Regions from separate parts of the Micromonospora sp. WMMC264 genome, predicted to be linked through region 3. Evidence: riboswitches for the same ligand, from Rfam matches in the RefSeq annotation. Region 3 holds a riboswitch; each other region holds the start of a gene.

Region 1 (2,191 bases), 1.6 Mb from region 3:
TGGCCGTCGTCGGTGGTCCGGGTGGCGCCCTGGCCGAGCTGGTCGTAGACCTCGTCGGCGAAGGCCGCCGCCGCGTCGGCGGTGTCCGCGCCGGAGTAGCGGGCCACCGCGGCGTACCAGGCCGCCGGGTCGGTGCCGGCGCCGACCGGCCCGCCCAGAGCCTTCTGGTACGACGACAGCAGCGCCGCGCCGCCGCGGATGTTCGCGGCCGGGTCGGTGCGCAGCGTCCCCGCGTCCAGCCCGGTGAGCGCGGCGGCCGCGTCGAGCGTCTGGAGCGAGGCGCTCGGCAGCGGCGTCTCCCGCGTCGGCGCGGCGGCGGTGGCCGGGTCGAGCTTCAGCGGCCGGGAGTCGTCGCCGCGCGGGTCCTCGTCCTCGTCGACGTGGGCGCTGCCCGGCGTGGCGAGGATGTGCGCGGCGTCGGTCAGGTGCATCGGGCCGTAGCCGCCGCTGGTGCTGGGCTGACCCGGGTGGGTGTCCCAGCGGGACTCCAGATAGGAGACACCGAGCAGCACGTTCTGGGGCACGCCGTACTCGGCCGCGGCGGCGGCGTATTGTTGTTGCCGGTCGCTCGCGGGCGCGGACGTGTCCGGCGCGGCGGTAACCGGGCCGGTGGTCGCCAGCGCGGTGGCCGTGGCCACGGCGGCGGCGAGCAGTATCCGTCTGCCCGACGGCGGGGCGGAGAGATGCATCGAACCTCCTGGACAGGGATGGGGGTCACTGCGTTTCCACCCTCACTCCGCACACCCGCGACGGTCAATACCTTTCCAGTAAGTAATCAGTCGTGAAAGAAAATTTCACCTCCGTGCGCGGTGTGGCGCTGGATCGCGTACGGAGTGTCACGGCGCTGGAAGTTGCGGATCGATAACGGTGGTCCCTACTCTGGTGAATCGTCGGCCGCACGTCTCACCGTCCAACCCGGTCGGTGACGGTCCGACACCGCCGAGTCGCCTCCGGGCGAGCCGGGGAACCAGGTACCTGGGGTGAATCCGCAGCGCTGCTGCGGTAGGGCGGCTCCCTTCCCGCCCGAATCCGTCAGCTAACCCGGTAGGCGGTACGGAAGAAGGAGTACGGACGCCCGGTGGCACTCCATGCCCCGCGGCCGTCGTCGAACCGGTCGGTCGACCGGTCCAGCGCCGCGCCGCGTTCCCGCTGGTCCCGCTTCACCACCGCCCTCGCCGCACTGGTCGGCACCGCCGTCGTACTGACCGGCGGCGCCACTGCGGCACACGCCGAACCCTCGGTCGCCGAGATCGAGGCCCAGATCGACCGCGACTGGAACAAGCTCGAACCGGTCATCGAGCAGGTCAACGACGTACGCGAGCAGCTCGCCGCGCGGCGCAGGCAGGCCGACGCGCTCGGCCGCCAGATCGCACCCCTCCAGGCGCGGGTGGACGCCGCGCTCGGTCAGGTCGGCGGCCTCGCCGCCGACGCCTACAAGGCCGACAACCTCTCCACGGTCAACGCGCTGCTCGGCAGCCGCTCACCCGGTGACCTGGTCGACGGCCTGGAGCTGCTCGACCGCTTCGCGCACCGCCAGCACGAGCAGGTGCGCTCGGTCGCCGCGCTGCGCGACGAGCTGGCGGCGAAGAAGAAGCCGCTGGACGAGATGATCGCCGGCCTGGCGCGCACCGAGGCCCAGCTCGCGGCGAAGAAGAAGCAGATCGACGCCGAGATCGCCAAGCTGGAGAAGCTGCGGCTCAAGGTGTACGGCAAGGGCGGCGGCGGCCCGCTGCGCCCGGCGCCCTGCCCGGCCGGCTATCCCGGCGGCCCGGCCGGAGCGGCGGTGAAGTTCGCCTGCGCCCAGATCGGCAAGATCTACGTCTGGGGCGCCGCCGGCCCGGACCACTTCGACTGCTCGGGCCTCACCATGGCGGCCTGGGCCAAGGGCGGCGTCTCGCTGCCGCACAGCGCACGCCAGCAGCACGGCGTGACGAAGCGCATCAGCCGGGCCGAGCTGCGCGCCGGCGACCTCGTCTTCTACTACAGCGACCTGCACCACGTGGCGATGTACGTGGGCGACGGCTGGGTGGTGCACGCCTCCCAGTCCGGCAAGCCCATCACGATGAAGCGGGTCGACGACGGCGACATCAACAGCTACGGCCGCGTGTAAGGAAGGGCCCCCTCTTAACGCCTCCGGTAGAGGAGGGGGCCCTTCTTAACAACTGCGGGCGGCGTCAGCGCGTCGGCCAGG
Region 2 (2,191 bases), 3.1 Mb from region 3:
CCAGCAGCGGCGCCCAGGGCAGCCACACCTCGCCGGTGGCGCCCATGCCGTGCAGGAGAATCAGGTGCCGGTTCCCCGTCGCTTCACCCATTGGCGCAGTCTGCCACCGCCCGCCCCGGACACGCGAGACCAAACCCGACCGACCCGCCCCCACGCCCCACGCCGCCCGCCCTCGCCCTCGCCCTCGCCCTCGCCGCCGATCTTGGAGTTGTGGTGCCTTCCATAGCGGGCGAGCCGGGCATACCAGGCGCCACAAGTCCAAGATCGACGCGCCGAGAGGGCGGCGGGCCAGGGCGGGTGGGGACGGGGAAGGCCGGCGCCCCGGGAGGGGTGCCGGCCTTCCGGGGGTGCGGAGGGTCAGGCGGAGTAGCCGCGGCTGGCGATCCAGTGCGCCAGGTCGATGGTGGTGAGCCAGTACGACGGCAGCGACGGGTCGGCCGAGTCGGCGATCCGCACGATCCGGCCGTCGTCCTTGTAACCGATCACCGCGACGTAGTGGCCGCCCGGGAACGAGTGCCAGCCGCCGTTGGTGTCGGTGGCGGTGCCGGCGACGTTCGCGACGACCCCGCGGCCGTTGCTGATCGCCTCGACCACGTCGGCCTGGAGCCGGTCCATCTGGGCCGGGCTGGCCGAGCCGGGAATCATCCGGGTCCGGTACGGGTTGCCCTTGACCTGCTGGTTGAGCACGCGCGTGGTGTCCTCGGCCGAGTTGGTGCCCATCTCGGTGGTGCCGAGCGGGCCGGCGAGGGCGTCCTGGCTGCGCTCGATGCCGGTGGCGCTGAGCGCGTTGCGCACGGCGGCCGGGCCGCAGTAGTAGTAGTTGATCTGCGCCTGGTAGTCGTAGTCCAGCGTCTTGCTCGACGGCGGCTTCGGCGCGGCCTTGGTGACGTCCGGGTCCGCCGCGGCCTTCTTCGCCGACGGGGAGGCGCTGGGCGACTTGCTGGGCTCGGCGCTCGGCGACGCCGGCGGGACGACGATGCGCGCCTCGCCGCGGCTGGCGGGCTCGCCGAGCCGTGCGCCGAGTTCGGCGACCGAGGCGGTGTTCTCCTGCCGGACCGGGGCGTCCTCACCGGCGGCGAGGGCGGTGCCGGCGCCGGCGGCCAGCACGAGCGCCGCGGCCGATCCGGCGATGATCTGGTACGGGCGTTCGGTGGCGATCCGCCGCAGCTGACGCTTCAGGTGGTGCTTCACGAAATCCTCCACGGGGGGCGTGATCGGCACACGCCGGCCCGGCACGTGGAGGGGTTCACACGTGCTGGCAGGCCGGATGGGCCGGGGGAACGGGTACGCCCGCGATGCCGGGCGCCCAGGGGCGGTTTGCCGGTCGCGTCAGGCGAGCGCGGGTACCGCGGAGCCGTGGAGGCGGGGGGACGATCGAGGGGTGGGCACGAGGATGGGACTCCTTCCGTGGCCGCCGACCGGGTTAGCTGACGGATTCGGGCGGGAAGTACGCCCTACCGCGGCAGTGGCCGCGGATTCACCCCGATGGTGCTCATGGTTCCCCGGTTCGTGATGACACGATTAGGCGGGTCGGCGCGGCGTCGCCTTCTGCGATCGGTTACCGCACCGGACGCGCCGACACTACCGGCGGGTACTGCCCCTGCCAAGCGCTCCCACCTGCGTAAACATGATCCCCGGTAACGGATTTCGGAACAGCCGGTTACTCACTTCACTCAATGGGACAAGCGGTGGTGACGGCGCCCGGGAGGCGAAAAGGGGACAGACGGCGAGCGCCTGACCGGCAATGGCGCGGCTCATTGGCCTGTTCTGCGCTCCACGCCCGTTTCGGCGCCGGGGGTGAGCCGGCTCACCACATTCCGGGTAACAATTCGGTCGCCTCAGCCGACCCGGGCCGGACGCCAGCGGGCGTTGCGGACGGACGCGCCGACCGGCAGGGGGATCGTCGCCACGCCGCGGGACACCGGGGCGGGCCGCACCGCCAGGGTGGCCGCGTACGCCTCGGCGGCGAGCGTACGGGCGGCCTCGGCGGCCAGTTCGGCGTCCCGCCACGCCTGCCGCTCCCGCTCGGCGGCGCTCTCCCAGCCGGTCCGGCGCCGGTCCCGTACGGCCCGGGCCAGCACGATCTCCTGCTCGGCCGGGTGCCGGCGCGGGTCCCACCCGTTGCGGCGCGCCAGCACGTCGGCGAGTTGCCGGGCGGACAGGTCGCCGCGCCAGTGCGCCGTCATGGCGG
Region 3 (2,191 bases):
GCTCGCTCGCCCTGCTCTCCGACGCCGGGCACATGTTCACCGACGTGCTCGGCATCGGCATGGCCCTCGCGGCGATCACCGCCACCCGGCGCGCCGGCACCGACCCGCAGCGCACGTTCGGCCTCTACCGGCTGGAGGTGCTCGCCGCCCTCGCCAACGCCGTGCTGCTCGGCGCCGTCGCGGTCTACGTCCTGATCGAGGCGGTACGCCGCTTCGGCGAGCCGCCGGAGGTGCTGGCCGGCCCGATGCTCGTGGTGGCGGTGCTCGGCCTGCTCGCCAACATCGTCGCCTTCGCGCTGCTGCGCGCCGGGGCGAAGGAGAGCATCAACCTGCGCGGCGCGTACCTGGAGGTGCTCGGCGACCTGCTCGGCTCGCTCGGCGTGATCGCCGCGGCGCTGGTCATCGCGGTGACCGACTGGTGGTGGGCGGACCCACTGGTCGCCGTCGGGATCGGCCTGTTCATCCTGCCGCGCACCTGGCGGCTCGGCCGGGCCGCGGTGCGCATCCTGGTGCAGGCGGCGCCGGAGCACCTCCAGGTGACCGCCGTGCACGACCGACTGGCCGCGGTCCCCGGCGTGGCCGAGGTGCACGACCTGCACGTCTGGACGCTCACCTCGGGCATGGAGGTGGCCTCGGCGCACCTGACCACCGACCCGGGCGTGGACCCGGCCGGGGTGCTGGCCGCCGCGCGGACGGCGCTGCACGAGGACTTCTCCATCGATCACGCCACGTTGCAGGTCGAACCCGGAGCGTCAGCCGGAGTGTGCGGAAAGACCGAGTGGTGATTAGGGCAGACTTAAATCACCGTGACTGCTGTACACTTATGTCGGTTTTGCCCCACCATGCGGCACTGCGCAACGGAGCCACGCCCGGGCCGCGCCGGTAGGCTCGGTCGCGGCCGCAGCCACCGGCGTCACGGGCGCAGGTGGGGTGGCCGTCGCCTAATCGCCCGAAGGGGCGAGCCGGGGAACCACGTACGTGGGGTGCATCCGCGTCAGCGGTAGGGATCTTCCGTCCCGAACCCGTCAGCTAACCCGGTCGGCGGTTGACGGAAGGACATGTGAATGCCCCCAGTGGCACCTGTACGACGGACGGCCGCCCGGTTGGCGGCCCTGCTCGTCGCGACGCTGACTGTCGGCGTCGCGACCGTTCCGGCCTCCCCCGCCTCGGCGGCGCCCCGGACCGCCCTGCTCGCCGCCGCGCCCGGCGACGACGAGGGCGGCACGCCCGAGCTGCGCGCCCAACTCGACGCGGCCAGCAAGGGCTGGCTGGAGGCGAAGGCCGCGCTGAACCGGTCGGTGGACCGCCAGAAGCAGCTCAACGACCAGCTCGCGAAGGTCGGCGCCGAGCTGGCCGTACGTGACGCCAAGGTCGGTGAGATCGCCGGGGTGGCGTACCGCGCCGGGCGGCTCGGCACCGCCGCCGCGCTGCTCGACAGCAGCAGCCCGGCGGGCTTCATGGACCGGGCCGCCACGCTGGAACAGGTCGCCGCGCACGAGGACCGCACGGTGCGCGAGCTGATCACCACCCGGGACGAGGCCACCCGCACCCGGGCCGCGCTCGACACCGAGATCCGCGAGCAACGCAAGCAGGTCGAGGTGATGGGCAAGCGCAAGGAGCAGGCCGAGCGCGCGCTCGAAGTGGCGAACGAACGTTCCGCCCGCAACAACAGCAGCGGCGGCGGCAGCGTCCAGGGCACCTCAAGCAAGAACGCGAAGCCCGCACCACGCAACTCGGACGGCTCGTGGCCGTCGGAGTCGTGCAGCGTCAACGACCCGACCCCGGCCAACGGCTGCATCACCCCGCGGACGCTGCACGCGCTGCAGCAGGCCAAGGCGGCCGGTTTCACCAGGTACGTCTCGTGCCACCGGCCCAGCGGCTCGGGCGAGCACCCGAAGGGGCGGGCCTGCGACTTCGCCGCCCAGAAGAACGGCTTCGGCGGCGTGGCCAGCGGCGGTGACCGGACGTACGGCAACAACCTGGCCGCGTACTTCGTGCGCAACGCCGACCCGCTCGCCGTGCTCTACGTGATCTGGTTCAAGCAGATCTGGCTGCCCAGCAGCGGGTGGAAGTCGTACAGCGGCGGCAACGGAGACCCGTCCAGCGACCACACCAACCACGTGCACCTGTCGGTGTACTAGCGCGCTCCCGGGGGGCCGGCCGGATCGGGCCGGCCCTCCAGCGTCGCGCC

What was found. A riboswitch is a leader RNA that binds a small molecule or an ion and turns the genes downstream of it on or off. The one in region 3 is predicted to bind cyclic di-AMP.
Region 1: another riboswitch for cyclic di-AMP. It lies ahead of O7542_RS25545 (C40 family peptidase); the one in region 3 lies ahead of O7542_RS02865 (hypothetical protein).
Region 2: another riboswitch for cyclic di-AMP. It lies ahead of O7542_RS15710 (C39 family peptidase); the one in region 3 lies ahead of O7542_RS02865 (hypothetical protein).

What each region holds. Positions count from the first base shown of each region.
Region 1 covers NZ_CP114907.1:5,752,646-5,754,836, reverse strand. Annotated here, with positions in the region: gene O7542_RS25550 (peptidoglycan recognition family protein) at 1-689, opposite strand, end outside; cyclic di-AMP (ydaO/yuaA leader) riboswitch at 928-1,065, shown strand; gene O7542_RS25545 (C40 family peptidase) at 1,079-2,110, shown strand; gene dcd (dCTP deaminase) at 2,175-2,191, opposite strand, start outside.
Region 2 covers NZ_CP114907.1:3,675,370-3,677,560, forward strand. Annotated here, with positions in the region: gene O7542_RS15705 (alpha/beta hydrolase) at 1-91, opposite strand, end outside; gene O7542_RS15710 (C39 family peptidase) at 358-1,191, opposite strand; cyclic di-AMP (ydaO/yuaA leader) riboswitch at 1,398-1,538, opposite strand; gene O7542_RS15715 (hypothetical protein) at 1,839-2,191, opposite strand, start outside.
Region 3 covers NZ_CP114907.1:602,797-604,987, reverse strand. Annotated here, with positions in the region: gene O7542_RS02870 (cation diffusion facilitator family transporter) at 1-785, shown strand, start outside; cyclic di-AMP (ydaO/yuaA leader) riboswitch at 929-1,060, shown strand; gene O7542_RS02865 (hypothetical protein) at 1,065-2,141, shown strand; gene O7542_RS02860 (SRPBCC family protein) at 2,138-2,191, opposite strand, start outside.